Regions from separate parts of the Dyella koreensis genome, predicted to be linked through region 1. Evidence: predicted binding sites of a transcription regulator. Region 1 holds the regulator's gene; the other holds the start of a gene.

What was found. Region 1 encodes FliA, which starts transcription of late flagellar genes. Its sites were predicted from a motif close to TAAAGTTTNNCNNNCNNNGGCCGATAA; they were not measured.
Region 2: the regulator FliA is predicted to act here: its motif matches at 6,584-6,610, upstream of ISS97_RS07420 (GGDEF domain-containing protein).

The regions. Positions count from the first base shown of each region.
Region 1 is NZ_JADIKD010000007.1:222,089-236,586, forward strand. Features, by position in the region: gene cls (cardiolipin synthase) at 1-919, opposite strand, end outside; gene ISS97_RS04845 (dihydrofolate reductase family protein) at 1,180-1,827, shown strand; gene ISS97_RS04850 (protease inhibitor I42 family protein) at 1,917-2,426, shown strand; gene ISS97_RS04855 (DUF2802 domain-containing protein) at 2,884-3,300, opposite strand; gene ISS97_RS04860 (chemotaxis protein CheW) at 3,290-3,766, opposite strand; gene motD (flagellar motor protein MotD) at 3,797-4,789, opposite strand; gene ISS97_RS04870 (flagellar motor protein) at 4,786-5,526, opposite strand; gene ISS97_RS04875 (chemotaxis protein CheA) at 5,528-7,516, opposite strand; gene ISS97_RS04880 (protein phosphatase CheZ) at 7,528-8,169, opposite strand; gene cheY (chemotaxis response regulator CheY) at 8,166-8,573, opposite strand; gene ISS97_RS04890 (RNA polymerase sigma factor FliA) at 8,649-9,455, opposite strand; gene ISS97_RS04895 (MinD/ParA family protein) at 9,457-10,419, opposite strand; gene flhF (flagellar biosynthesis protein FlhF) at 10,419-11,657, opposite strand; gene flhA (flagellar biosynthesis protein FlhA) at 11,822-13,915, opposite strand; gene flhB (flagellar biosynthesis protein FlhB) at 14,234-14,498, opposite strand, start outside.
Region 2 is NZ_JADIKD010000008.1:405,126-419,623, forward strand. Features, by position in the region: gene ISS97_RS07390 (bifunctional aspartate kinase/diaminopimelate decarboxylase) at 1-1,944, shown strand, start outside; gene ISS97_RS07395 (endonuclease domain-containing protein) at 2,039-2,425, shown strand; gene murL (UDP-N-acetyl-alpha-D-muramoyl-L-alanyl-L-glutamate epimerase) at 2,488-3,831, shown strand; gene murD (UDP-N-acetylmuramoyl-L-alanine--D-glutamate ligase) at 3,847-5,205, shown strand; gene ISS97_RS07410 (OsmC family protein) at 5,277-5,681, shown strand; gene ISS97_RS07415 (N-acetylmuramoyl-L-alanine amidase) at 5,683-6,351, opposite strand; gene ISS97_RS07420 (GGDEF domain-containing protein) at 6,666-7,841, shown strand; gene ISS97_RS07425 (TonB-dependent receptor) at 8,421-11,087, shown strand; gene ISS97_RS07430 (alpha/beta fold hydrolase) at 11,694-12,677, opposite strand; gene ISS97_RS07435 (helix-turn-helix domain-containing protein) at 12,830-13,672, shown strand; gene ISS97_RS07440 (SGNH/GDSL hydrolase family protein) at 13,699-14,498, opposite strand, start outside.

The sequences.
Region 1 (14,498 bases):
CCGCATCGCGTGCGTTCTCGAAGGGATAGGCCGGGCCGCTAGGCAGCAACTGCGTGGGGACATCGGCATCGCTGACCGAATAGGTGGCCGCCACCTCCAGGCGCTCGCCGGTCTCGATGTACCAGTCGCTGGCAAACACCGCCTGTAGATGCGCGACCTCCGGTCCCTCGATCCGAGCCACCAGTTCGCGATTCGGAAAGCCACGCACAAATGCCGGCGAAGCCAGATTCTGCGAGCCGACATAAGCGGCTTTGTTGTCGAACACCGCGACCTTGCGGTGATTGCGCAGATCCATGCGCCCGCTGCGACGCCAGCGCAGCCCGCCGGGCAGCATGTCATGCACGATCACCCCCGCATCCCGCAAGGGCTGCGCGTAACGACGCAAGCCGGGCTTGGCGCCCACCGCATCCAGCAGCACGCGGCATTGCACACCGCGAGCCACGGCACGCTTCAGCGCGGCGACCACCGCATCGCCTACGGCATCGTCGAACATCAGGTAGTACAGAAGGTGTATGCGCTCGCGCGCCGCATCGATGTCGGCGATCAGCGCACGCAGGGAACCATCGTAGTCATCGAGCAACTGCACGCTGTTGCCATGCGTCGGCATGAAATCGCCCAACCGTTCCACCAGCGGCGCCACTTCGGCCGCCGCCGTGCCGTCCGGCGGCACCCAGCGCAATGCCGTCATCGTGGCCTGCTCCGCCCGGATCACCTCCGATGCATTGGTCTGCCGCCGCACCCGTTCGCGCGACAGCCACGGATGCCCAAACAACAAGTACATCGGCAGCCCCAGCAGCGGCACAAAGCCCACCAGCAACAGCCAGCTGCGCGCCGCCGCCGGCGTAGTGCGCGAGGGAATCCAGAACAGTGCCGCCAGCCGGATCAACCAGTCGATACCCAGCAGCCACGTGCCTTGCATCCAATCGAACGACACTGCCGGCTCCTCCGGGGGCGAATGGGGTGATTCTGCCGGGCGCGGGTGGTAACGGAAAGTTATGCGGCAAACGGCCACTCATCAGCCGCCATCCGGGCGGCACAACCAAACGTGGCCGGCAAAGGGAACTTGCCGCCGTCCCTGGATGAGCGCTAGATAGGCGCCCAGGATAAGAACCGAAGCCTGCTCGTGCGTCCGAACACCCTCCGCCTGTTGGTCTTCCCCAGCTAGAAGCGAGACACACCATGCCAAAACTTCGCGTCCAGAGCTTTGCGGTTTCCCTAGACGGCTACGGCGCCGGGCCAGATCAGGATCTGGAACACCCGCTCGGCGTCGGCGGCCCGGAATTGATGGAGTGGTTCTTTCATTCACGCCTGTGGCGCAACATGCAGGGCGAAGACGGTGGCGAAACCGGCGTCGACAACGCGATGGCCGAACAAGGCTTTGCCAACATCGGCGCCTGGATTCTCGGCCGCAACATGTTCGGCCCGGTGCGCGGCCCCTGGCCAGACGACAGCTGGAAAGGCTGGTGGGGCGACGAGCCGCCCTACCACACGCCCGTCTTCGTACTGACCCACTACCCGCGCGCGCCACTCAAGATGGTGGGAGGCACGGAGTTCCATTTCGTCACCGAAGGCATTCACGCCGCACTGGCGCAAGCCACCGCTGCCGCAGGTAGCCGCGACGTCCGCCTCGGCGGCGGTGCCGCCACCATCCGGCAATACCTGCGCGCCGGCTTGATCGACGAACTGCACCTCGTCATCCGCCCCATCCTGCTCGGCGCCGGCGAGTCGCTATGGGACGGCCTCAATCTGCGCGCCCTGGGCTACGAGTGCACGCGGCACGTCGCTGGCGAACGAGCAATGCATGTCTTTCTGACCAAGCGCGGATAACGCATGCCAACATCGCACCGCACCCTCACCTCAGCATCCAAGTAGGATGCCCTCTGTATTTCCTGGCACGCGGACTTCAAGGAGGTTTTATGTCTACGCGAATCAAGGTATCGATAGCCGGATTACTGATCACCTGCTCAACCTTGACCTGCGCGCTCGCAAGCGCAGCGGACACACCGAAGCGCACGGCAAAACCCGCCGTGGTAGTCACCGAAGCCAATGACCGGCAAGAAGTGACGCTCGATGCAGGACAACTGTTCTGCGTACGCCTTCCGCAGAACCCATCGACCGGGATGTCCTGGTCAATGAACCAGGTCCCAGCAGGCATCCTCAAGCCTCTAGGCGAACCCACCGACCACAGCACCAGCAAGGGAACCGCCATGGTCGGCCAGCCAGGCACCACACAGTGGGCCTTCATCGCCACCGGCGCGAACACCTCTGACGTACAACAAACCCTGCGCTTCGAATACCGCCAGTGGTGGTCCAAGGATTTCGACGCACCGGGCAAGGTGATCTTCTTTCACGTGGTAGTGCACGCAAAGAACCAGTCAAAAATACCCACCACAGCACCCTCAAAAGCAGCCTGCGACGCTGCCTGATCACCACAAGTGCGGGCAACACCCGCGCTGCTCTTGCTTATGCTGTTGCCGTTGCTCTCTGCTCTTGACCTCCGGGTCCCCTGTGGAGCGGTGAGGGTTGGACGAAAAGGCCCCGAAGGGGGCATCGACAGGACGTCGATGCCTTTTCGACACGACATGGATGTCGTGTCGAAAAGCCCGGCCAACCCTCACGGACCCGTAGGCGAAGCCGGAGGGCGCGTAAGAGGGGTGCCCTCTCTTTTGGTTACTTTTCTCTGGGCAAGCAGAGAAAAGTAACTCGGCCTCCGGCAGGAGGACGAAAGCCCGCCGCAGGCGAGCCCGTGCGCGACAACGCGACAACCAAGCGATAACGCTACTGGATCCCTGCCTACGCAGGGATGACGAACGTAGGAAGCGCTATCGCGAGCACCCGCCCCTCACCCCAACCCTCTCCCCGAAGGGGAGAGGGAGCAAAACGTTACTGCTGACGCGACGAAACCATCCCCTCCCGCGCCGCATGCAAGCTCCGCAACAACTCCGCCTCCCCCCGCGACAACCCACAGTGCTCGACCAACTGGTCCGCACCCGCCCCTTCGCTCACGAGGCGACGCGCCACGTCATAACTTGAAACCGCCGGCGCGACAGATGCCACCTCGCGCACACGCACAGGCGAACGCTCCCGCACAGGCTCCGGCACAGGCGCGGCAGGCTTCGCCTCCAGCGTGCGCTGCACCCGCGACAACACCGCCACCAGCATCGACGTCGGCACATCCGTCAGCGCCGCCGCCTCACTCACGGCACGCAACCGCTTCAGCTCCACACGCACCTGCCACAGCACCACACCCTGCCCCACCACCAACAGCGCGAGTGCAGCCACACCCAGTTCAAGCCACATGATCGAGCTCCTCCGGCAGACGGCACATGCGACGCACATCGAGCAGCGCAACGAAACCACCCTGCCATGGCACTACCGCTTTCACCGGATCGTCATCACGTACGGTGCGCCCCGGCGGCGGCGCCAGCGTCTGCTCGCCGACATCCAGCAGATCGCCCACGGCATCCACGCGAAGCCCCACCAGGTTCCCCCCGTGAGAAAGAACGACGATGCGCGCGCGCGAATCATCGACACTGGCCTGACGCGCGAGCCCCAGACGCAGACAACCATCGAGCACCGGCACGATGCGCCCGCGCAGATGGCGGATACCAAGCAGATCGCTCGCGGCACCAGGCACCGGCGTGACCTCGCCATCGCGGATCACTTCGCTGACCTGGGTCAGCGGCGCGGCATAAGCCTGGCCGGCGAGATGAAAGATCAGCCAGCCCCGCTCGGCGGGTGTCATGGCAAGAGGATCCTGATTCATGCGGCCACTCGATATGACATTCAGAAAAAATCAGCCGGCGCCATGCGGCGCATCGACAACGGGCGTCGTGCGCAGCGGTTCGAGCTTGGCCGACACCGGCAGCGTGCCTGGCGGCAAGGATGGTGCGGTTGGAACTTCGCTCTGCGGCGGCGCGGGTGCAGGGGCGCTTTCCACCAGCTGGCCGGCATGCTCCGTATCGCTGGAGAAACGCGCCGGCACATTCTGGTCGCTGAGCACCACCACCAGCACGCGGCGGTTGCGGTTGCGCCCTTCCTGGCTGACGTTGTCGGCCGCAGGTTTGTACTCGCCCCAGCCGATGATGCCGAGCCGGTTCGGGTCCACGCCGTGTTCGGAGAACAGGCGCGCTACGGTAGCGGCGCGTGCGGCGGACAGCTCCCAGTTGGAGGGAAACACCGTGGTGTTGATCGGCACGTCGTCGGTATAGCCCTCGACGCGCAAGGGATTGGGGAACGGCGCAAGGATGCCGGCAATGCTGCGCAGGGTGACGTCGGCCGGTTCGGAAAGCCGCGCCACACCACTCGGAAACAGGATGTCGGTGCGGATCTCGATTTCCAGCCAGCTCTGCGAGCGGCGCACCACCACCAGGCTCTTGTCGATCAGCGGTTGCAAAGCCTTCTGCACCTGATCCTGGATGCGCTGCAGGTTTTCCTGCCCGGTTTCGCGGCTGGCCAGCGAGCCCGACGTCATCTGCGGCTGCAGCGAACGCGTGGCCAGCGGCGGTGCCAGGCGCGGAGCGATCGAAGGCGGCGTAGTGGAGCTGGAACGCTTCGCCGGTACCGGCGCCACCGGCGTCGCATTGTTGCTGTGCACCGGCTGGATCTGTTTGTTGTTGCCGTTGAAGGCTTCGATGATGGATTCCGACATCACGCGGTACTTGCCTTCGTTCACCACCGACACCGCGTACATCACCACGAAGAACGCCAGCAACAAGGTCATCAGGTCGGCATAGGGGATCGCCCATGCTTCGTGATTGATGTGCTCCTCGTGCTTCTTGCGTTTCATGCCAGGTAACCCTGCAGGCGGCTTTCGATCTGGCGCGGATTGTCGCCGCGCGCGATCGAGACCAGGCCCTCGATCAGGATTTCGCGCATCTGTCCCTGCTTGTGAATCATGCCCTTCAGGCGCGAAGCCATCGGCAGCATCAGCAAGTTGGCCAGCGCCACGCCATAGATGGTGGCGACGAATGCAGCCGCGATGCCGTGGCCGAGCTTGCTCGGGTCGGCCAGGTTCTGCATCACCGCCATCAGGCCCATCACCGCACCAATGATGCCCATGGTCGGCGAATAGATACCGGCCTGCTCGAACACCTTGGCGCCCGCCAGATCGACGTGCTCGCGCGTTTCCTGCTCCACTTCGAGCACGCCGCGGATGGCTTCCGGCTCGCTGCCGTCGACCAGCAGCTGCAGGCCCTTGCGTATAAAACCGTCCTGCTCCGAATCGATCTGCGGCTCCAGGCCGAGCAGGCCCTGACGGCGCGAAATTTCGCTCCAGCCGATCACGCGGCTGATCAGATCGTCAGGCTGGTGGCGCGGCGGCTTGTAGACCATCGGCAGCATGCCGATCGCATGCTTGAGCACCTTGCCCTGCGTCTGTACCAGCAGCGCCGCAATGGTGCCCATGAACACGATCACGAAGGCAGCCGGGTTCCACAGGGCCTCGATGCTCGAACCCTTGAGGATGGTGCCGACGATGATGACCACGAAGGCCAGGATCGTTCCAATGAGACTCACCAGATCCATGTCAGACCAACGCTCCTGAAGAAGAATGCTTTACCGGGGCCGATGCCGGTGCGGTCAGCAACAGACCGCCATCGCCCACCAGCCCGGCCAGATCGAGCACCAGCGCCAGCCGGCCATCGCCGGTAACGGTGGCGCCCGCCACGCCAGGCACGCCGGCAAACAGCGGCCCCAACGGCTTGACCATCACGTCCTCGCGACCGATCACCGCATGCACCAGGCAGCCCATGCGCTGATGGCCGATATGCAGCACCACCACATGACGGCCAGCGGTATCGGCCGCACCGCTCCACGCCGAGAGATCGCCCAGCGGCAACGCACGATCACGATGCGAAGCCACCAGGGAACCGTCGAGCAGACGATCCTGCCCCTGCGCGAGCTCGAACACCTCGTCCACATTGCTCAGCGGCATCGCGAACAGACGCTCGCCCACGCGTACCATCAGCACACGCAGGATAGCCAGCGTCAGCGGCACGGTGAGTTCCAGCTCGCTGCCCTGGCCGAGCTTCGAGCGCACCTGCAAGGTGCCGCCGAGTTCGGCCACGCGGGTCTTCACCACATCCATGCCGACGCCGCGGCCGGAGATGTCGGAGACGGTGCTGGCGGTGCTGAAGCCGGGGCGGAAAATCAGTTCAAGGCATTCGGTCTCGCTCAAGCGCTCGGCCTGGGCCTGATCGATCACGCCTTTTTCCACCGCCTTGCGGCGGAGGATGTCCGGATTCATGCCGCGGCCGTCGTCGGACACCACGATCACGATGCGCTCGCCGCGCTGGCTCGCCGCAAGACGCACGCGCCCCTTGCGCGACTTGCCGGCACGCTCGCGTTCTTCCGGTGTCTCCAGACCGTGATCGACCGCATTGCGCAGCAGATGCACCAGCGGATCGGCCAGCGATTCGACCAGGCTGCGGTCGAGATCGGTATCCTCGCCTTCCTGCACCAGCTCGATCTCTTTGCCAAGCTGGCGCGCGAGATCGCGCACGATGCGCGGGAAGCGCTGGAACAAGCGGCCGACCGGCTGCATGCGCATGCCGAGTACGGCACCCTGCAATTCGTCGGCGACGCGATCCAGATCGCCGGTGGCGACATTCAGCGGCTCGTCGCCGCTGCTGGCGGCGAGACTCATCAAACGATTGCGCACCAGCACCAGTTCGCCGGCGCGATTGACCAGCGCGTCGAGACGTGTGGTGTCGACGCGCACGGTGGCTTCCGGCGCCGGAGCGCTTTTTGCCGCTGCCTTCGGCGCCGCAGGTGCCGGTGCGGCGACAGCCGATGCCGGTTGTCCCGCTACCGTTTGGCCTGGCACCCCGCCCCTGCCATGCAGGCTGTCGAGCAAGGCTTCAAATTCGTTGTCGTCAATGCTGTTCGACGATGCCGGTGCGGCACCCGGCGACACACCCTTGCCATGCAGGTTGTCCAGCAAGGCTTCGAACTCGTCGTCATCGATGCTGCCCGATGTTGCGGGGGCCGGCGCCGCGCCTGGCGAGCCGCCCTTGCCGTACAGGCTGTCGAGCAGAGCCTCGAATTCGCTGTCGTCGATGGTGCCGCCACCTTCCGTGTCGGCTTGCGGCTCCGGCTCCGGCTTCGGCGGTGGTGCGGGAGCGGCGGCGCGTTGCACCGTCGGCTGCAAACGTTTCAATAGCTGCGCAGGCGCGGGCGGCAACTCGCTGGACGAAGCCAGCGCCGCCATCATGTCGTTGAGCAGGTCGAGCGCTTCCAGCAGCGCGTCCATCTGCGCCGAGTCGAGCACGAAAGCGCCATTGCGTGCTTCGTTGAGCAGGTCCTCGGCGTGATGGCACAACTGCACCATCGGATCGACCCCGAGAAACCCGGCGCCACCCTTGACGGTATGGAACGCGCGGAACACCGCGTTGAGCAGTTCCGCGTCACGCGGCGACGCTTCCAGATCGACCAGTTGTTCGCCCAGGCGCTGCACCAACTCCCCGGCCTCGACCAGGAAGTCGTCGCGCAGCTCACTGTCCAACGTCGGATCCATGCGCGGGCCGCTCAGAAACCGAATTCGCTGAGCAGGCGGTCGGCCTCGTCCTGGCTCGACACCTTGGCCGCGGCCACCGGCGCCTCGCCGCCCGCCAGTGCGCCGGTGAGGCGAACCAGTTCGAGCAGAGACGACTCCACGCTGCCGATGAAGGTGGCAACCTTCTTGATGCGCTGGCCGGAGAGATCCTGCCAGGACTGCGCCATCACCATATCGGACAGACCTTCGCGGCACTGCATGGCGAAATCGCGTGCCTGATGCGCAAGCACCGCGGCCGGCTGACCCGCCTCGCTCCACTCCAGCACTTCGCCGGCATTGTTCTCCAGCGCTTCGGCCTGCGGACGCATGCGCTCGGCGAAATCGATGCTGCGATGCGCCGCCTTGGAACTCATTTCCAGTACGTCGTGCAGATTCTGGCGCGCATCGGCGACGCTGTCGGGCACACCTTCCTGCGCCAGTTCGCCACCAAGGCGGCGTACGGCTTCGTGCAGATCGCGCGCCAGCAGGCCGAGCGCGCGGAACAGATGCTGTTCGCGCTGGCGCACCATGGTATCCAGCGCCTGCTCGAAGGCCGGGCCTTCCGGGCTATGCAGCAGTTGCTGCAATTCCGGCGGCAGGCCACTGCTCAACGTGGAGGTCATCACTGCGCTCATGCGCTTGCTCCTTGTGCGGCAAGCCGCTCGAAAATCTTGTCGAGCTTTTCCTTCAGCGTGGCCGCGGTGAAGGGCTTGACGATGTAACCATTCACACCGGCCTGAGCGGCGGCAATGATCTGGTCGCGATTGTTCTCGGCGGTAACCATCAGCACCGGCAGCCCTTTCAGGGCCGGCTCGGCGCGGATCGCGCGCAGCAGGTCGATGCCGGTCATGTTGGGCATGTTCCAGTCGGTGACGACCATGTCGAACGGCATCTTCTTGAGCATGTCGATCGCATTCACGCCGTCGTCCGCCTCCTGGATCAGCGGGTTGCTGAAACCCAGCTCGACCAGCAGGTTGCGCACGATGCGCCGCATGGTGGAGAAGTCGTCGACCACCAGGATTTTCATGTTCTTGTCCAACGGGAAACTCCGGAAGTCCTTGTGGGGGTAGAGAAAGAGCGGGAACGGGGGATGGGGAAACAGGGAACAGCGGCTTTAGCGTTGGGAGGGTGGGGTGGCTTTCGCCTCGCGACGACGCCCTCCGTTCCCCGTTCCCCGCTCCCCGTTCCCCGCCTCATCCCGCCAACCCGTCATGCGCGCCTTCAACCGGATCAGCGCCTGCCCATGGATCTGGCACACACGCGATTCGGTCACGCCGAGCACGGCGCCGATCTCTTTCAGGTTCAGCTCCTGCTCGTAGTACAGCGACATCACCAACTGTTCGCGTTCGGGCAGGCCGCCGATCGCGTCGACCAGGGCGTGGCGCATGCCCTCCTGTTCGATACGGTCCTGCGGACCCAGCCCTTCCTGGTCGGCCACGTCGAGCGCGGCGCCATCGTCGTCGTCCTCCGGCGCGGAGAGACTGAGCAGGCGCGCGCTGGCGGCGTCCGCCAGGATCTGGTGGTACTCCTGCACACTGATGCCCATGCGCCGGATGACTTCGGCGTCGGCGGCATCGGCGCCGGTTTCGTTCTCGATCTGCCGCACCACTTCGGTCACTTCGCGCAACTTGCGATGCACCGAGCGGGGCGTCCAATCGGTCTTGCGCAACTCGTCGAGCATCGCGCCGCGGATGCGGATGCCCGCATACGTCTCGAAGCTCGCCAGCCGGTCGGTGGCGTAATTTCGCGCCGCTTCCAACAGACCGATCATGCCGGCCTGCACCAGGTCATCCACATCCACGCTCGGCGGCAGCCGGCCCATCAGGTGATAGGCGATACGGCGCACCAGAGGCGCATGCCGGCGCACCATTTCCTCTGTGCTTTCGCGTTGCAGTTGTAGGTATTCGGAAGCCACGCTCATCTCACCACCCCTTACCGACGCCATCCGGTGCGGCCCGACCACCGAAAAAGGCAATCCGGTCACGGCCCGATCTCTGGGGTTCCCCCCATGTATCGACCACACCCGCCATTTGCTTGAATCCCCGCGACGCACGACTGGCCGGCCATAAATCCACCACAGCGCTCTGGCGCCGGATGGCCTGCCGCAAATGTTCGTCGTAGGGCACCGTGCCCATGAAATCGAGCGCCACGTCGAGAAAGCGGTCGCATACGCGCGCGAGCTTTTCATAGAGCTGCCGCGCCTCGCCGGCGTGACGCACCATGTTCGCCACCACGTGGAAGCGGCGCACGCGGAAGTCGCGGCTGAGCACCTTGGTCAGCGCATACGCATCCGTCAGCGAGGCGGGCTCGTCGCACACCACCAGCACCACGTCATCGGCGGCGGCGGCGAACATCACCACGTTGTCGGACACGCCGGCCGCGGTATCCACCAGCAGGTACTCCGGCGGATCGGGCAGTTCGTCGAAGGCGCGGATCACTGCCGCGTGCTCGCGCGTGTCGAGCTGAGCCAGCCGACGCGCGCCGGAACCGGCGGGAATCACTTTCAGACCGTGCGGTGCCGGCAGCATCAGTTCTTTCAGGCTGCAGGTACCGTCGAGCAGATGGCCGATGTGTCGCGCCGGACTCAGGCCGAGCAGTACATCGAGATTGGCCAGGCCCATGTCGGCGTCGAGCAGCATGGTGTCGTGCCCCGCCATGGACAACGCCATGCCCAGATTCACCGCCACCGTGGATTTGCCTACGCCGCCCTTGCCGCCCGCGATGGTGATCGCGCGGCAACGGCGCGGCGGCGCGACGGGCATGTCATCCGACGCCGGATTCACCACCGGCGCTTCCGCGCCTGGCAATGAGGTCAGCGCCGAGAACATGTTCTTCAGGCCCCAAGCCTGATTCATCGCAAACGAGTTCATGGCTAAGGTGCTCATCAAGCGTTCGCCAGGGCGAGACCGAAACGCTCGGCCATATGACTGTCATCGATCGCCGGAGCATTGCCCTTCAGCACCTGCGCCGCGCGGCACACCAGCACGCGCGCATCGGCGGCGGTGATGTCTTCCGGCACGCGCTGGCCATCGGTGGTGTAGTCCAGCGGCAGGCGGTGGCGGATCAGCGCCGACAATGCACCGCCGAGGCTGGGCGCCTCGTCCAGCTTGGTCAGGATGCAGGCTTGCGGATGCTGCGGCATATACGCGCGCACCATGTCGTCGATGGCCTGCGCCTGCGCGTTCGCGGCCAGCACCAGGCAGGTGCGCACTTCACCGGCGCTGCGCAGCAGTTCCATTTGTTGTTGCAGGCGCGGATCGCTGCCGGCGACGCCGGCGGTATCCACCAGCACCACGCGACGACCGCGCAACACATCCAGCACTTCACGCAGGCTTTCCGCGTCATGCGCGGGGAACACACGCACGCCGAGCAGGCGTCCGTAATGTTCCAGCTGCGCGGCGGCGCCGATGCGGTAGTTGTCGGTACTCACCAGCGCCACCTGCGATGCGCCGTGGCGGAGCACTGCACGCGCCGCCAGCTTGGCGATGGTGGTGGTCTTGCCCACGCCGGTGGGTCCGACCAGCGCAGTCACGCCGCCGTGCGCAGCGATGTCATGGCCGGTGATGCTCAGGCTGCGACTCAGCACGCCCAGCGGCAGATAGCGCGCCTGATCCGCGCTGAGCTGATCGGGCAATTCTTCGGCGAGCTTGCGTGCCACATCCGCCTCGATGCCGAGCCGCGCCATGTCGCGCAGTACGCGGCCGCGTAGTGGATGACGGCGCTGCATATCGTTCCAGGCCAGGCTGGCCATCTGCGATTCCAGCAGTTCGCGCAGGCTGCCCAGTTCGGCGCGCATGCGCGCGGTGTCCAGCGCGGCCTGCTCGATCACCGGATGCAAGGCGGGCGGTTCGTTGACTGCCACAACCGCGGGCGCCGGTGACTTCGTGGTTGGCGCCGCCGTGGTTCCGGCAGCGGCGGGCTTGATGCGTGTCTCCGCCGGCAACGGCTCGCCGGAGCGCGCGGCTTCGCGCACCAGGGCTTCGTCGTAATCGACCGCGGCAATGATTTCCACGCCATCGTCGAGTCGGCGCGTGGAAAGAATCACCGCATCCGGGCCCTGCTCTTCGCGTACTTCGCGCATCGCCTGGCGCATGTCGGGGGCCACGAAACGCTTGATCTTCATGGAGTGCTCCGAGGGGCGGGGAACGGAAAATGGGAAACAGGGAACAAAAGCGGCACCGCGGGCCACCCCTGGCATTTGGACGTCCGATCAACGCAAAGCACCGCAACCACGCGCGGCCAGCCCCCGTTCCCCGTTCCCCATTCCCAGTTCCCCATCGTCATCACCTATCGCCCCAGCGCCTGCACCAATCGCACCCGACGGTTGTCAGGCACTTCGTTGTAGGCCAGTACGTGCAGGTTCTGTGCCACGTGGCGAGTGAAGCGCGCGAGCCATGTGCGCAGCTGCGGCGCGACCAGCAACACGGCCGGTTCGCCGCTCATTTCCTGGCGGCGCGCGGCGTCGGCGACGCTCGATTGCAGGCGGTCGGCGAGACCCGGCTCCACCGCCGCGCCCGCCACACCGCCGTTTCCGAGCGAGGTGAGCAGGATCTGCTCCAGGTCCGGCGCCAGCGTGATGACCGGAATCTCCGTGCCCAGCCCGGCGATCTCCTGCACGATCTGGCGGCCCAGTGCGACGCGCACGGCGGCGGTAAGCGCGCCGGGATCCTGACTCTGGCCCGCGTGTTCCGCCAAGGATTCGACGATGCTGCGCATGTTGCGGATCGGCACCCGCTCGGCCAGCAGGTTCTGCAGCACCTTGACCACCACGCCCAGCGACATGCGCTTGGGCACCAGGTCTTCCACCAGCTTTGGCGCGACACCGGCGAGGCGGTCCAGCAGCTGCTGCACGTCCTGGTGGCTGAGCAGTTCGTGCGCGTGGCCTTGCAGGATGTGAGAAAGATGCGTGGCGACCACGGTGGCCGGATCGACCACGGTGTAACCCAGCGCCTGCGCGTTCTCGCGCTGGCCGTTCTCGATCCACACCGCTTCCAGACCGAAGGCCGGATCCTGTGTGGCGATACCTTGCAGCGGACCATGCACGCGGCCGGGATTGATCGCCAGCAGGCGTTCGTTATGCACCTCGGCTTCGCCCATCGGCACGCCCATCAGAGTGATGCGATAGGTGTTGGGCCCCAGGTCCAGGTTGTCGCGGATATGCACCGCCGGCACCAGAAAGCCCAGCTCCTGCGACAGCTTGCGACGCACCGACTTGATGCGCCCCATCAGCTCGCCGCCCTGGTTCTTGTCGACCAGCGGAATCAGGCGATAACCCACTTCCAGCCCTACCGGATCGACGCCGGCCACATCTTCCCAACCCAGCTCCACCCGCTCTGCCGGCGGCGCCGCGGGTGCCGGCTCGGCGGCTTCTTCCGCGAGCTTGGCGCGCGTGTCGCGCTCGCGCTTGATCATCATCCACGCCGCGCCACCGCAGGCCGCGCCCAGCAGCAGGAACGCAATGTTCGGCATGCCGGGCACCAGGCCCATCACACCCAGCACCACGCCCGCCACGGCCAGCGCCTTCGGCTGCGCGAACACCTGCGCCACCAACTGCTGGCCCATATCCTGCGAACGCGTGGCACGGGTGACGATCACCGCCGTGGCGATCGACAACATCAGCGCCGGCACCTGCGCCACCAGGCCGTCGCCGATGGTGAGCAAGGTATAGGTCTTGGCCGCATCGCCGGCCGACAGACCGTGCTGCATCACACCGACGAAAAAGCCGCCAACGATATTGATCAGCAGAATCAGGATGCCGGCCGTGGCGTCACCGCGCACAAACTTGGAGGCACCATCCATCGAACCGTAGAAATCCGCTTCCTCGCGCACTTCCTGGCGGCGCTCACGCGCCTGCTCCTGCGTAAGCAAACCCGCATTGAGGTCGGCATCGATCGCCATCTGCTTGCCGGGCATCGCATCCAGGGTGAAGCGCGCCGTCACTTCCGACACGCGGGTCGCACCCTTGGTCACCACCACGAAGTTGATGATGGTTAGGATCGCGAACACCACCAGACCCACGGCAAAGTTGCCGCCGATCACGAACTCACCAAAGGCTTCGATCACCTTGCCTGCCGCGCCGGGACCGTTGTGTCCGTGCAGCAGCACCACGCGCGTGGAAGCGATATTCAACGCCAGGCGCAGCAGCGTCGCCATCAGCACCACGGTGGGGAACGCGGCGAACTCCAGCGGCCGCATCACATAAATCACCGCCAGCAGGATTACCAGCGACAGCGCGATGTTGAAGCTGAAAAGCATGTCCAGCAGGAACGGCGGCAGCGGCAACATCATCATCGCCAGCATCGCCAGCATGATCACCGGCGCACCCGCACCGCGGCGGCTCACCTGTTTGAATGTGTCGAATACGCTGCTGGCGACGGCCATGGGTCAGTTACCTTCCGGAAAAAACAAACTCCCTCCCCTGCTTGCGACGCGCAAGCTAGTCCCTGTGGGACAGGGGAGGGTTGGGGAGGGGTGAGTACTTGAAAAAGCGCTCGGGCGAGGTGGTCGCAGGGGCTCACCCTGCGAGCAGAGGGAGGAGCCAAAGCTCACGAAACCCTGCTCCCTCCCCTGCTTGCAGGGGAGGGTTGGGGAGGGGTGAGTACTTGAGAAGGCGCTCGGGCGAGGTTGTCGCAAGGGCTTACCCCCTCCCAGCCTCCCCCTGCGAGCAGGGGGAGGAGCCAAGGCTCGCGAGGATGTGCACTAGCTTTCACGGTACGGCCCCATCAAATCAGGATCGACATCCGGCGTAGGTGGCGGTGGCGGTGCATCGCCATGCGCAACGGCCTGCCGCAGCTGGAACACATAGGCGAGCACCTGCGCCACCGCGATATACAGCGACGCAGGAATCTCGCGCCCCAGCTCAGTAGTGGCATACAGCGCACGCGCCAGCGGCGGCGCCTCCACCATGGGAATGCGATGACTGCCGGCAACCTGACGGATCTGCATCGCCAGCACGTCCACACCC
Region 2 (14,498 bases), on a different contig from region 1:
TCGTATTTCGGTGCGTTGCTGAAAGCGCAGCGCGTGGAAATCTGGACCGACGTGGCCGGCATGTTCACCGCCAACCCGCGCCAGGTGCCGGGTGCACGCCTGTTGCAGCGTCTCGATTACGAAGAGGCCCAGGAAATCGCCTCCACCGGCGCGAAAGTGCTGCACCCTCGCTGCCTGTCGCCGCTGCGCGAGCCACGGGTGCCGATGCTGATCAAGGACACCAACCGGCCTGAGCTGGAAGGCACCGTGATCGGCCCGGAGGTGCGCGAGCATGCGCCGAGCGTGAAGGCGATCAGCGCACGCAAGGGTCTCACCCTGGTGTCGATGGAGTCGGTGGGCATGTGGCAGCAGGTCGGCTTCCTCGCCGATGTGTTCGCGCAGTTCAAGCAGCACGGTTTGTCGGTGGATTTGATCGGTTCGGCCGAGACCAACGTCACCGTGTCGCTGGATCCGACTGAGAACCTGCTCGACTCCGACGCCATCGCGGCGCTCGCCAGCGATCTGGCCAAGGTGTGCCGGGTGAAGGTGATCGCTCCGTGCGCGGCCATCACTCTGGTCGGCCGCGGTATGCGTTCGATGCTGCATACGCTGTCCGGCGTGCTCGCCGAGTTCGGCCAGCTGCGCGTGCATTTGATTTCGCAATCGTCCAACAACCTCAATCTCACCTTCGTGGTGGATGAGAATGTGGTGGACGAGCTGCTGCCGCATCTGCACGAATTGCTTATCGCCGCGGGCGCATTGCGCACCGACGACAGCGCATTGTTCGGTCCGAGCTGGCAGGCGTTGTACGGCAGTGGCGAGGTGCCGGTGCCGGCGGCGTCGTGGTGGCGTACCACGGAACGTCAGCGACTGCTGGAACTCGGCGCGAAGGCCACGCCGCGTTATGTCTATCACCTGCCCACCGTGCGCCAGCAGGCGCGCGAGCTGAAAACACTGGCGGCGGTAGATCGCCTGCACTACGCGGTGAAGGCGAATACGCATCCGGCCATTCTCAAGGCGCTGGCCGAGGAAGGCTTCGGTTTCGAGTGTGTGTCGCCAGGTGAAATGAAAGCGGTGATGGCCGCGGTGCCGGAATCGGCGCCGCTGTTGTTCACGCCCAACTTCGCGCCGCGCGAGGACTACGAGTGGGCGTTGACCACCCGTGCCACCATCTCGCTGGATGCGTTGTACCAGCTGGAGCATTGGGGCGAACTGTTCCGCGGACGGGAGATCGTGCTGCGTATCGATCTCGGCCGTGGTCTGGGTCATCACGAGAAAGTGCGCACTGGCGGCAGCGGTAGCAAGTTCGGCCTGCCGGTGGAGCTGATCGATACCTTCCTGCGTCTGGCCGACACCCATGGCGTGATCGTGCGTGGCCTGCATGCGCATCTGGGCTCCGGCATCCTCGACGACAGCCACTGGGGCGAGGTGTACGGACAGCTGGCGAGCCTGGCCGAGCGCATCGGCAGCGTGGCCTTCCTGGATATCGGCGGCGGCCTTGGCGTGCCTTCGCATCCGGGCGAAGCGCGGCTGGATATCGCCGCACTCGATCGCGTGCTGCGTGGCGTGAAGGCGGCTTATCCGCACTACAAGCTGTGGATGGAGCCGGGCCGCTATCTGGTCGCCGATGCCGGCGTGCTGCTGACCCGTGTCACGCAGCAGAAGGGCAAGGGTTCGTGGCGCTATCTCGGCGTGGACACGGGCATGAACAGCCTGATCCGCCCGGCGCTGTACGAAGCCTGGCATGAGATCGTCAACCTTACCCGCCTCGACGAACCGGCCACCGGCCTGTTCCAGGTGGTGGGTCCGATCTGCGAAAGCGGCGATGTGCTCGGCACCGATCGCCGCCTGCCCGAGCCGCAGGAAGGCGACGTGATGCTGATCGCCCAGGCCGGCGCCTACGGCAAGGTGATGTCGTCGCCGTACAACATGCGCGACGAAGCGGAAGAGATCATCATTGAGTAATTGATGACCCACACTTCTCCCTCTCCCCTCTGGGGAGAGGGCTGGGGTGAGGGGACACTCTTGCGACGAGGCAACATGGAGAGGACGTTCAAGGATGAAACGTCTAAATGTAGACCGTGCCCGCACTCTGCGCCGGGCCCAGACTGACGCAGAACAGGCTCTTTGGTACCGGTTGCGTGGCCGGCATCTATTGGGCTGGAAGTTTCGCAGGCAGCATGAAATCGGCAGTTATATCGTCGATTTTGTCTGTGCCGACGCTGCACTGATCGTGGAGCTGGATGGTGGGCAGCATGCCGACCAGGTGGCCTACGACGAGCGCCGGAGCTTCGAGTTGCAAACGATGGGATACCGCGTGCTGCGTTTCTGGAACAATGACGTACTGACAAACCTAGAAAGCGTGCTCGAGGTGATCGTGGAGGCTCTAGCCACCCCGGCCCCTCACCCCAACCCTCTCCCCGGAGGGGAGAGGGAGCCGCGGTAAGACAGACATTTGGCTCCTTGCCTCCATACAGGTGGGGTAGGGTGACAAGACGGAGTGACCGAGTGACCACCACCATTCAACCCCGCCTGACCCAGGTATTCCGCTTCGTGCGCTGCAGCTACGCCGACGGCGTGGCCGAGCTGGTCTATGCGTTCGACCATGGCGAGGAACTGATCGAGCGGGTGCGTTTTCCGCACGCGCCGGCCTTGCCCGCTTCGCACAAGGCGGCGTTCGACCGGGCGCTGAAATTGCTGCACTTGATTGCCGGCGTCAGCTACTACAAGGCGGGTGTGCCGCCGAAGATCGAAGTGACGGACGGCCCGCTCGACGACGCCACCGCCGATCTGCTCGATGCGTTGTACCTGCACGGCCTGGCCGAGTTTGCCTATCGCAACGGTCTCGACCTGCGCGGGCGCATCGCCTTCCCGCGTGGCGGTGCAGTGCAGCCGCAAGCACCGGCATTGAATCTCCCCAAGCGCACGCTGGTACCCATCGGCGGCGGCAAGGATTCGCTGGTGGCGGTGGAAGCCATCAAATCCATCGGCGGCGAAGCCACTGCGGTATGGGTGGGCAACTCCGAGTTGATCGCCGCCTGCGCCGAGCGCACCGGCCTGCCCACGCTCAACATGCAGCGCGAGCTCGCTCCGCAGTTGTTCGATCTCAATCGCCTGGGCGCGTGGAACGGACACATCCCGGTTACCGCGGTGAACTCGGCGATCCTCGCGGTCGCCGCCATTCTCTACGGCTACGACAGCATCGCCTTCGCCAACGAGCGTTCCGCCTCGGCCGCCACGCTGGAGTACGAAGGCCAGCTGGTGAATCACCAGTGGAGCAAGGGCTACGCCTTCGAGCAGTCGCTGGGCGACTGGCTGCATGCGCAGGTGGCGGCGGATCTGGATTACTGCTCGCTGCTGCGGCCGTATTCGGAGCTGGCGATCACGCGTACCTTCGCCAAGCTCACGCCGTATTTCGATGCGTTCTCCAGCTGCAACCGCAACTTCAGGATTCTCGGCCCCAAGCCGGCGGACCGCTGGTGCGGGCAGTGCCCGAAGTGCCATTTCGTGTTCCTTGCGCTGGCGCCGTTCCTGTCCAAGCCGCGCCTGCTGCAGATCTTCGGCCGCAACCTGCTGGACGACGACAGCCAGGCCGCCGGTTTCGACGCGCTGCTGGAATATCAGGATCACAAGCCGTTCGAGTGCGTGGGCGAGGGTGCCGAAGCGCGCGCCGCCATGTACGCGCTGAGCCAGCGGCCGGAATGGCAGGAAGATGCGCTGGTCGCACGCTTCCGCAGCGAGATCCTGCCGCAGCTCAACGTCGCCGATCTGGCGCTGGAGCCGTGGCTGGTGCCATCCGCCGAGCATCGCATTCCGGCGCGCCTGCAGGCGGCGCTGGCGTTTTTCGCCTGATACACAAGGTCTGACATGCGCATCGCTGATCTGGCCGGCAAGCGCGTTGCCATCTGGGGTTTTGGCCGGGAAGGGCGCGCGGCGATCACCGCGTTGCGCAAGCGTCTTCCCGAGCTTCCGCTCACGCTGTTCTGCAGCGAAGCGGAGGTTGAAGCCGCGCGGACTTTCGACAGCGCGCTGAGCGTGCACGGCCATGAGCCGGATGCCATCGCGCTGGCGCCGTTCGACGTAGTGGTGAAGTCGCCCGGTGTCTCCGCGTACAAGCCTGCACTGTTGGCGGCGAAGGAAGCGGGCATCCACATCACTTCCGGTACCGCCCTGTGGTTTGGTGAAAACCCGCAGGCCAAGGTGATCGCCGTCACCGGCACCAAGGGCAAGAGCACCACCACCGCGCTGATCGCGCATCTCGCGCGCGCCATCGGTGTACGCACGGCGCTGGCCGGCAATATCGGCATGCCCTTGCTGGAACTGCTGGATCAGTCAGCGGACTTGTGGGCGATCGAGCTGTCCAGCTTTCAGACCGGCGAGGCCGGCCCGTTGTCGCTCGGCGTCATCACCAGTCTGTACGAAGAACATCTCGACTGGCATGGCTCGCGCGAACGCTACATCGCCGACAAGCTCAAGCTCGCGGATGTCTCGCGCAAGCTGCTGGTGAATGCCCTGCAGCCAGCGTTGCTAAGCAAGACATCGGCCCATCCGAGCCGCTTACTGTTTGGTACAGCGGATGGCTGGCATGTGGCGGACGGTTTTATTCGCCGTGGTGCGCAAGCGGTGTTTGACGTGGCGAAGCTGTCCGTCCCCGGCCAGCACAACGCACTCAATGCCTGCGTCGCACTCGCTGCGCTGGAGGCGATGGGACACGATGCCATCGCCGCCGCGCCAGCGCTGGCCAACTTCCGTCCGCTGCCGCATCGCCTGCAGCCGCTGGGCGAGCGCGATGGCTGGCGCTGGATCAACGACTCCATCAGCACCACGCCGCAGGCGACGCTCGCCGCGCTGGAAAGCCTGCGTGGCCGTGCCGTCACCGTACTGGCTGGTGGCCATGATCGCGGGCTCGACTGGTCGGAGTTTGTCGCCGCTGTATCCGTCCAACCGCCGCATGCCATCGTGTGCAGCGGCGCCAACGGTCCGCGTATTGCCGCTGCCTTGCGCGACGCCGATGTGCCTACCCGGATTGTCGAGGCCAACGGATTGGACGCCGCCGTCGCCGCTGCACGCGAGCTGACGCCCCACGGCGGCTGCATCCTGCTTTCCCCCGGTGCGCCCAGCTTCGACCAGTTTCACGATTACGCCGAGCGCGGCCGTCACTTCGCCGACCTGGCGGGATTCGACGGGCGTGAGATCACGGGAATCGAGGGGCTGGGGATCGGCTAAACCCTTTCGGGTAAGACGGCCATCGCCGGGTTGTATAGGATCGCGATGATCGCAACCCGGAGCCACACGTCATGCCACGCCTTTCCTCCGCCACCATCGTATCCACCGACGCCGACTATCTGCACCACATCCGCGCCGGCCATTACTCGCTGGATACGGATGAGCCGAAAGCGCTGGGCGGGCAAGGGGCGGGGCCGGCGCCGTTCGATCTCTATATCGCCTCGCTCGCGGCCTGCACTGCGATCACCTTGCGCATGTATGCGCAGCGCAAGGGCTGGAACCTTGGCGAATTCCGCGCGGAGTTGAACCTCACGCGCGATGACGACGGCAAGATCCATGTCCATCGCGTGCTGCACTCGGATCAACCGTTGAGCGATGAACAGTGGCAGCGGCTGCTGGAGATCGTTGCGAATACGCCGGTGACGAAGGCTATGCGCGAAGGTGCCGAGATCACCAGCGCGCGCGGTGATAGTTGAGCTACGGCGCCTGCGTGGCGCCTAGCTGCTTCGCCAGGGCGTACAGCACGCGCATGTCGTCGGCATCAAGCGTATCGCCGTCCATGCCGCGGAAGTGGTGATGGAACGAACGCACCGTGGCCTTGCGGTCGTCGAGCGGATAACCCACCAGCCCGAGCGCCATCCAGGGATCGAAGCCCAGCGGCGGATCGACCAGCGGCCCTTGCGGCCATAGGCCGTAGCCGGCGTCGGCAAGGCGCTTCCATGGAAACAGCGGGCCGGGATCGTCCTTGCGGCCGGGTGCGAGATCCTCGTGGCCGATGATCTGCGTGCGCGGAATGCGCAGCCGCGTGGTGAGGTCGCCGAGCAGGCGCAGCAGGCTGTCGATCTGCGCGGCGGCGAAGGGAGTGTCGCCGTTGTTGTCCAGTTCGATGCCGATCGATGCGGAGTTGACGTCGGTAATCGTGCCCCAGCGCCCCGGTCCGGCGTGCCATGCGCGCTGTTCGTCGGCCACCAGTTGATAGATGTCGCCGTCTTCGCCGATCAGATAGTGCGCGCTCACCGGGCCGCCGCTGTTGGCCGTGCGCAGCGTTTCCAGGCTCTGTTTCACCGAACGCTGGTTGGTGAAATGCAGCACGATCACTACCGGCCGCCGGATGTCGTGGTTGGGCGATTCGACCCAGTGCGCCATGGGATTGCGCGCCGGCACAGGGGCGCAGGCGGCCAGCCAGGCGAGCGGCCACAGCAGCAGGAGGAGACGGGCAGCGTGGAGCTGGCGCCAGTATCCGGGCGCGGAGAGCGGCAAAGTGAACCCCGATAACGAACAAAGCAGGGCTGAACCTGCCGTATCGTCCCGGGCGGCGTCAAGGCGAGTTGCGGGGAAGAGGGGATGGGACATCACGAGGCACGGGCTCTGCATCGATTTCAGTCCGCCGCCCGCCGGCCGATAGTCAATAATGGGTACGTCCTTACAGGAGGTACCCAAGCGGTACGCAGGGGGCGGTGGTGCATCTCGATCTATTCACGCTCGGCATCATGGGGCTCGCTGTCGGCGCCACGATCTCGCTGAGCTTCACATTGCTCGGCATGGTCTTGCGCGGTATGCCGGCCCTGCCCATCTGGGCGGCGGGTTTCTGGGTACTGACCGCGGCGGCCCTGGCGCAGGGGCTGGACGAGAAACAGAGTCTGTTGTCGGCCGTCGTGGGCAGTGGGCTGATCGCGCTGTCGAATGCCCTGATGCTGATGGGCATCGCGGTGCATGTGCGCTATCCGCTGCGCTGGCGCTGGCCGATGCTGCTGGTGGGCGTGTTCCTGGTGATACAGCTTGTTTTTGTGCTGGAGCCGCCCGCGCAACTGTATGAGGCGCTGGTATTCGGCGCGAAGAGTGTGGTGTGGGACGTATGGATGATCTGGGTGCTGCTGCGGCGCTCGCCACGCGATCTGCGCAACACCTGTGCCTTCACCGCCACGATTTTCTGCGCCGACATGGCGTTCTACTTTCTGCGCTCGGCCGTGATGCTCGCGCCAGGTACCGAGTCGCAAGTGTTGCTGGCAACCCAGCTTGTCTCGGCCAACTATCTGTTCGGCATCGTCTGCACTTTCCTGCTGAGTACCGGGTTCACCCTGATGCTGGCGCAGCGGCTGACATTGGACCTGCGCAGCATGGCCCGCACCGATGGCATGACCGGGCTGCCCAATCGCCGGGCGGTGATCGAAGAAGGGCGTCGCGCCGTCGACGCCTGCCGGGCGCGCGGCGAGACATCCTCGGTGTTGCTGCTCGATCTTGATGGCTTCAAGGCTATCAACGACAGCTGGGGGCATGCAGCGGGCGATGAGGTGCTGCAGCACTTCGTGCGCCTGATGCGCGGCATCCATCTGCCCGACGGTGCGCTGCTGGCGCGCTACGGCGGCGAGGAATTCCTGGTGGTGCTCCCCGCCATCGACGCGGCGCAAGCCATCGTGGCTGCCGAAGACATGCGCTCACGCGTCGCCGCCATGCCGGCGCAGTTCGGCACGCACCGAATTCCGGTCACCACCAGCGTGGGTGTGGCCGGTGCGGCGGGGCTGGAGTTCGAAGCGCTGGTGAGCGCGGCGGATGCGGCCCTGTATCGCGCCAAGAAGCTGGGGCGGAACCGGGTGGAGTGGGAAGGGAGTCGCGACGAGGCAGTGAGTTTCGCCTGATTCGCGGAAGCCACCCGATCGGTACGGCTGCCGAAACCGCACTCAGCCGGCCCTGCATTGCCATTTCGCTGGTGCCATCACCGGCGTGAATTCTGTTTTTTCGCAGCTGTCATTGCGGTTTTTTGCGCCCAAAAAAATTGTGCACATATAAGCATCGAATTTACAGATAACTTCACAATGTCCGTGCGATAGGAAAGATTCCTGTTGCAGCGCGGCTTGTCTCGGCCTAAACAAGTATGAAATATGAATTCGCCAGTAAACATTCGTGACGGAATGACTTACTGACGGTGACAAGGGGAGGGGCCAGCTCCCCTGCTGTGACAGGCGCCGATGTTCGCGCGCATCCGTTGGACCCAGGCGCGGGCATGCCGCCCGCCGAAACCCGCAACCCAGGAGGCATTACGCCAAAAGCGCGCAGTCACCCAACGAATCACTCAAAACATAGATCGATCCAAACGCTCGGTCGCCGGCCGCTCAGGCGGAGTCCGCAAAGCCACGACTGTCCGTCCTTTAGCTCATGAGGGTGGGTTAATGAATCACTGTTTAGCCAAAATCATCAGATTGACGCTTGCTTCATCCATGGTGGCCTTCACCGGCGGCGTACTCGCGCAGCAGGCCACAAGTTCTGTTTCGGACAGTCAGGACGCCGCCGCCAGCGGCGCTAAAGATTCCACGAGCAAACAGCGCAAAGCCGCGAGTGACAACAAGAACCCGAGCACGCTGGCGACCGTCACCGTGTCGGGCTACCGCGCCAGCCTGGACAAGGCGATCGACATCAAGCGCAACGCCAATGCCGTGGTCGATGCGATCAGCGCCGAGGACATCGGCAAATTTCCGGATACCAATGCCGCAGAATCGCTGGCGCACTTGCCGGGCATCACGGTGGACCGCCAGTTCGGCGAGGGCGAGAAGGTCAGCATCAACGGCACCGACCCAGCGTTGAACCGCGTGCTGCTCAACGGCCAGACCATCGCTTCCGGCGACTGGGGCGGCAACCCCACCGACACCAGCGGCCGCACTTTCAACTACACCTTGCTGTCGCCTGAGATCATCGGTGCGATGGAAGTCTATAAATCGCCCGAGGCACGTATCGACGAAGGCAGCATCGGCGGCACCGTGATCATCCACACGCGCAAGCCGCTCGACCTGCCGGCCAACACGCTGCGCGGCTCACTCGGCTACAACTACAACGACCGCTCCAAAGATGGCAATCCGCGCGGTTCAGTGTTGTGGAGCTGGAAAAACAAGGATGGGGACTTCGGTTTCCTCACCTCGATCACGCATGACAAGGCGGACCTGTCGCGCGCCGGCATCGAGTTCTTCGGCTACACCAACGGCGCGGGCATTCCCAGCACCGCCAATGTGAGCGGCAGCGGCAATGTCGCCACCGCCAAGGTGCCGGTGGGCATCAACAGCGCGTACTTCCAGCAAACCCGCGAGCGCAACGGCATCCAGTCGGCACTGCAGTGGCGGCCGGACGACAAGAACGAGTTCAACCTCACCGGCCTGTACATCAAGGGCAAGTACAACAACTACAGCGAATCGCGCTATGTCTGTCCGGGTTGCGGCGACCTGGGCAAGATCACCAGCCTCACGCAGAACAACGGCTACATCACGCAGGGCACCGTTTCCTCCGCGACGGGCCAGCCTTATGCGGAACTGGATGCCAACTACCGCAAGTCGACCGTCACCACCAAGAGCATCAACCTGCGCCACGACTACAACGGCGACAAGTGGGTGCTGACCAGCCAGGTCGGTTACACCAGTGCCACCGGCGGCAAGGACCCCGAGTACCTGATGAAGTACCTGCTGCAGTCGGGCGGCTACGACTTCAGCTATGACGGCAGGAACACCGCCGTCAATTACCAGAATGGCAGCGCCGGCAACTGGGGCCTGCCTGCCGCACCGGCCGGTTCGGCGCCGGGTGCGAGCATCGACGGCAAGTACCAGGCTGGCGGCATCTACTACTCGGTGACCAAGGATCGCGAGAAGTACGCACAGTTCGACGCCAGTCGCGATCTCGACTGGGGTCCGATCAATCAGGTGCAGTTGGGCGTGAAGTACATCAATCACGACAACGGCCAGAACTCGCGCGGCAACCGCATCAACACCACCGATGCGATCAGCCTGAGCCAGTTCAATCCCGGCGGCACGCCCAGCGGCCTGTTCGATGGCTTGAACGCGAGCGGCGATCTCACCAACTGGCCGACCGCCAACCTTGGTGCAGTCCAGGGCTATCTGAAGTCGCAGCCGCAGGGGCCGTACAACATCGACTACCCGAGCACCTTCGGCGTCAAGGAAACCACCAAGGATCTGTACGCGCAGTTCAACTTCGAATCGAACGGACTACGCGGCAACTTTGGTGTGCGTTATGTCGACACGATGGACAAGTCGCACTATTACCAAAGCAACAACGGCAGTCCGTACCAGTTGGTCGAAGCCAAGACGCACTATTACAAGCCGCTGCCCAGCTTCAACATTGCCTACGACCTCGACGAGTCCAAGGTGCTGCGCTTCGGCGTCTCCAAGGTGATCGCGCGGCCGCGTTACGCCGACCTGGCGGGTTCGGTATCGCTCAGCGGCACCGGCGGCAATTTCACCGGCAGTGCCGGCAACCCCAACCTCAAGCCTTACCAGTCGACCAACTTCGATCTGGCTGGCGAATGGTATTTTGCGCCGTCCAGCCTGCTGTCGACCGAGGTGTTCTATCGAAAGATCGGCACCTACATCGTCAACACCACCACCGACCGGGTGATGCTCGACACCACCACCGGGCAGACCAACACCTACAGCATCACGTCGCCGGTCAACGCCAGCAACGCGAAGGTGCGCGGCATCTCGCTCATGTACCAGCAGGACCTTGGTTACGGCTTCGGCGTGCAGACCAACTACACGTACAGCCATGCCAGCACCAGTCCGGGGCTGAACATGCCGTTCCTGTCCAAGAACACGTTCAACCTCATCCCGTATTTCGAGAAGGGGCCATGGCTGTTCCGCGTCAACTACAGCTGGCGCTCGCCGTACTTCACGCAGGTCGGCCGGCTCAACTCCGATGTGTTCTCCGATCAGTACAAACAGCTCGACGTCACCGCGAGCTATCAGGTCAATGACTGGATGGGCCTGACCTTCAGCGCCACCAACCTGCTCGACTCCACCTACTACTGGTACAACCAGGTGAAGTACGCACCCATCGGCATGTACAAGAACGGCCGCACCTACGCGGTAGGGGTGAACTTCAAGCTCTGACCAGCGCGCAACCTGGGGAACACCGCCGCCGTAACCCCTCACGGCGGCATCACTGGAGCATGCCAACCACACCTGGCCAGCCCCTCCCTGCCGGCAGGCAAGGCATCCTCCACCGACGGCAAGAAACAGACCAAGCTGTTTCTTGCCGTCATCTTTTGTGGGCGCGATGTCTGCGCCGATGTGTCATCAAGCGAGGTGCCGAACTATCGGTGCCTGGCCCGCGACAGCCTTCCTATTGCGACGAAACCCAGATAGAGCGAACCGATCGCCAGTCCGCGCCATGGACCCACCGTTGCGCTGTCGCGCCTGGTATCGCGGAGGCTCATCGCCATTCGTTGACCGCTCATGTGGTTGCCCGTTTGGGCAGGCTCGTTCAACTGAAGGATGGCCATTTCGAACAACAATGCCGCCATGACCAGGCCAGCCCAACACAGCGCGCGATGAAGATGCCCGGGTGTCAAAAGGGAGGGAGGTTTCATGCCGTCATCGTTGCGCTGATGGGCGTAAAGAAGCGATGGCGCTTGTGGGGCTTCCTCGTATAGATCGCATAAAAAGAAAGGTGCGGCCGCGACCGGCGGTCGCCCATGTCGATCGGTATAGCCGCGCTCAACCCACCCCCCACAACCGCTTCGCTTCCTCCGCGATCACGTCCGGAAATTCTTCCGGGAAAAACAGTTTCGCGCCCTCGATGCGACGCACGCCGTGCGAGCCGGGGAAGAGCTTGTCGAGATAGTCGGGATCGCTGGCAGCGAAGATGTTGTCGCCGGTGCCCCAGATGATGCGGACGGGGATGGTGCTCTTCTTCAGCGATGCTTCGACGCCGGCCAGCGGATTGGGTGTGAGGCCGAGGGCATAGGCGTCGCAGAGCGCCTTGCGTTCGGGGGTGGCGGTCAGCGGGCCGAGGTACATGTCGAACGTTTCGTCCGCCATCCGCTCGGGGTAGGTGAAGGTCGCGCCGCCCAGGCCTTTGGGAGAGCGGGCGAAGGTTTTGTCGGTAGCCGAAGGCACCAGCCATTCGTCGGCGAAGCGGCCCCGGCGTGCGGCTTCGATCACGGGCAACACCGCTGGCGGCGGGCTATCAGGCTCCACATCGCAGTTGGTCAGCAGCACGGTGCGCACGCGGTCCGGGTGGCGTGCCATGAAGAGTTGCGCGACGGCGCCGCCACTGTCGCTGGCAACCAGGTCTACGCTGGAGATACCCAGTTGGTCGAGCAGAGTGGACAGCATGTCTACCTGGGCCGCGGGCGTCACGCTTTGGCCGGGAGCGGGGCGCGTGAAGCCCAGGCCGAGCGAGTCCGGTGCCACGCAGCGGCGGTAGGGCGAGAGGCGGTCCAGCGCGCCGCGCCACTGATAGCTGTTGAGCGGAAAGCCATGCAGGAACAGCGCGGCCTGACCGCTGCCGCGCTCCACGTAGGCGATTTCGCCGAAGCGTGTGCTGGCGAAGCGGCGTGCGGCGTTAAAAGCTGCCACATCGGTGGGTCGGGTTGCGGTGCCGGTCGCGAGTTGGCGCATGGCGCGTGGAGCGCAGCCGGCGAGCACGCCGGCTGCCACGGTGCCGGCCGCGAGGCCGAGGAACTGTCTGCGTTGCATGGGTATGCCCTCGTTGGCTGGGGAGATGAGCGTGTGGTGATGGGAAGCGATCATTCGCGCCTCAGGGCATGGCCGCAATGACGTCTCAGGTCATGGCGACTTGATCTCGCGGGTCATGGCTTTCGGTTGCTCGCCGGCCGTATGCTCTCGCCGTGAATCGAGCCCACACTTCCTTGCCGAATACCGTCGTTCCCGCGTCTGCGGTCGGTGCGCTGCTTCGTGAATGGCGCGCGGCGCGACGCATGAGCCAGCTCGACCTGGCGTTGGAGGCGGGCGTCTCGGCCCGCCATCTGAGCTGCGTAGAAACCGGCAAAGCCCAACCCAGTCGTGACATGCTGGCACGGCTGGCCGATGCCCTGGCCATGCCGCTGCGCGAACGCAATGCGTTGCTGATGGCGGCGGGGTTCGCGCCGAAATACCCGGAAACCGCGCTGGCTACGCCGGAGCTGGAGCAGATGCGCCGCGCCATCGAATTCATTCTGGTGCAGCAGGAGCCGTATCCGGCCTTCCTGCTCAATCGTCACTGGGATGTATTGATGGCGAACAAGGCGGCGGCACGCATCGGCGATTTCGTCATGCGCGGCAAGCCCAGCGCACACCAGAACATGCTGCGGCAGATCTTCGATCCCGACGATTTCCGCCAGGCCGTGGCCAACTGGGAAGAGGTGGCTGGCAGCCTGATCCATCATCTGCATAACGAAGTCGCCGCCTCGCCGTCGGATACCAAGGCGCGCGAGCTGCTCGACGAAATACTCGCCTATCCCGGCGTGCCGGCACGCTGGCGCATGCGCGACCTCGGCATGGCGCCGTCGCCCTTGTTGACCACCGTGCTGCGCCGCGACGACAAGGAGATGCAGTTCTTCTCCACCATCACCACCTTCGGAACGCCACGCGATGTGACGCTCGATGAATTGCACGTCGAATGCTGCTTCCCGGTGGACGAGGCGACGGCGGCGCTATGCCGAGAGCTTGCGCAGGCCGAAGCGGCGGTTTGATCCGCCGCGATCGGCGAGGTGGTGGCTTACGGGCTGTCGGCAAAAAAACTCAGGTCGATCGCGTTGGCCATCGCCTGAAAGCCCGCGCCGCTCGGATGCAGATGATCGCCGCTGTCGTAGCTGGGGAGCATGCGCTCCGGACGCGCGGGATCGCGGATCGCCTTGTCGAAGTCGACCACGCCATCGAACGCGCCCGACGCGCGGATCCATTTGTTCACCGCCTGGCGCTTCGCTTCATTGGCACTGGAGTGGTAGGGCCAACCCGCGCCGTGAAAGGGCGTAAGTGTGGCGCCGTAGATCTTGAGACCTTTGGCGTGCGCGCGGGCAATCAGCGCCTTCATGCCGCCGATGATCTGCTCCGCACTCACCCGATCCTTGTCGGCGGCATAGGGGCCTGAACCACCGATGTCATTGATGCCTTCCAGCAGCACGATCCAATGCGCGCCTGCCTTGTCCAGCGCATCGCGGTCGAAACGCGCCTGCGCACTCGGCCCGAAGTTGTCGTTCAAGACGCGATTGCCGCCGATGCCGGCATTGACCACCGCGATGGAGGCGAGCTTCGGATCAGCCTGCAAACGTGCGGCGAGATGGTCCGGCCAGCGCTGATAGGTATCCTGCGTAGAGCCCACGCCATCGGTGATGGAATCGCCGAAGGCCACGATGGCGCGGCGCGGAACCGGGCCGGCCACTTCGACGTCGGTCAGAAAGAAACGGTTGCCGCTGACTTCGTCACCCGGAAAGCGCGTAGTCGAGGTCGCATCGCCGCTTTCGGTGAGGTAAGCGGTAGCAAGGCCGGCGTTATGAATCGTCGACGGCACGGCCGCAC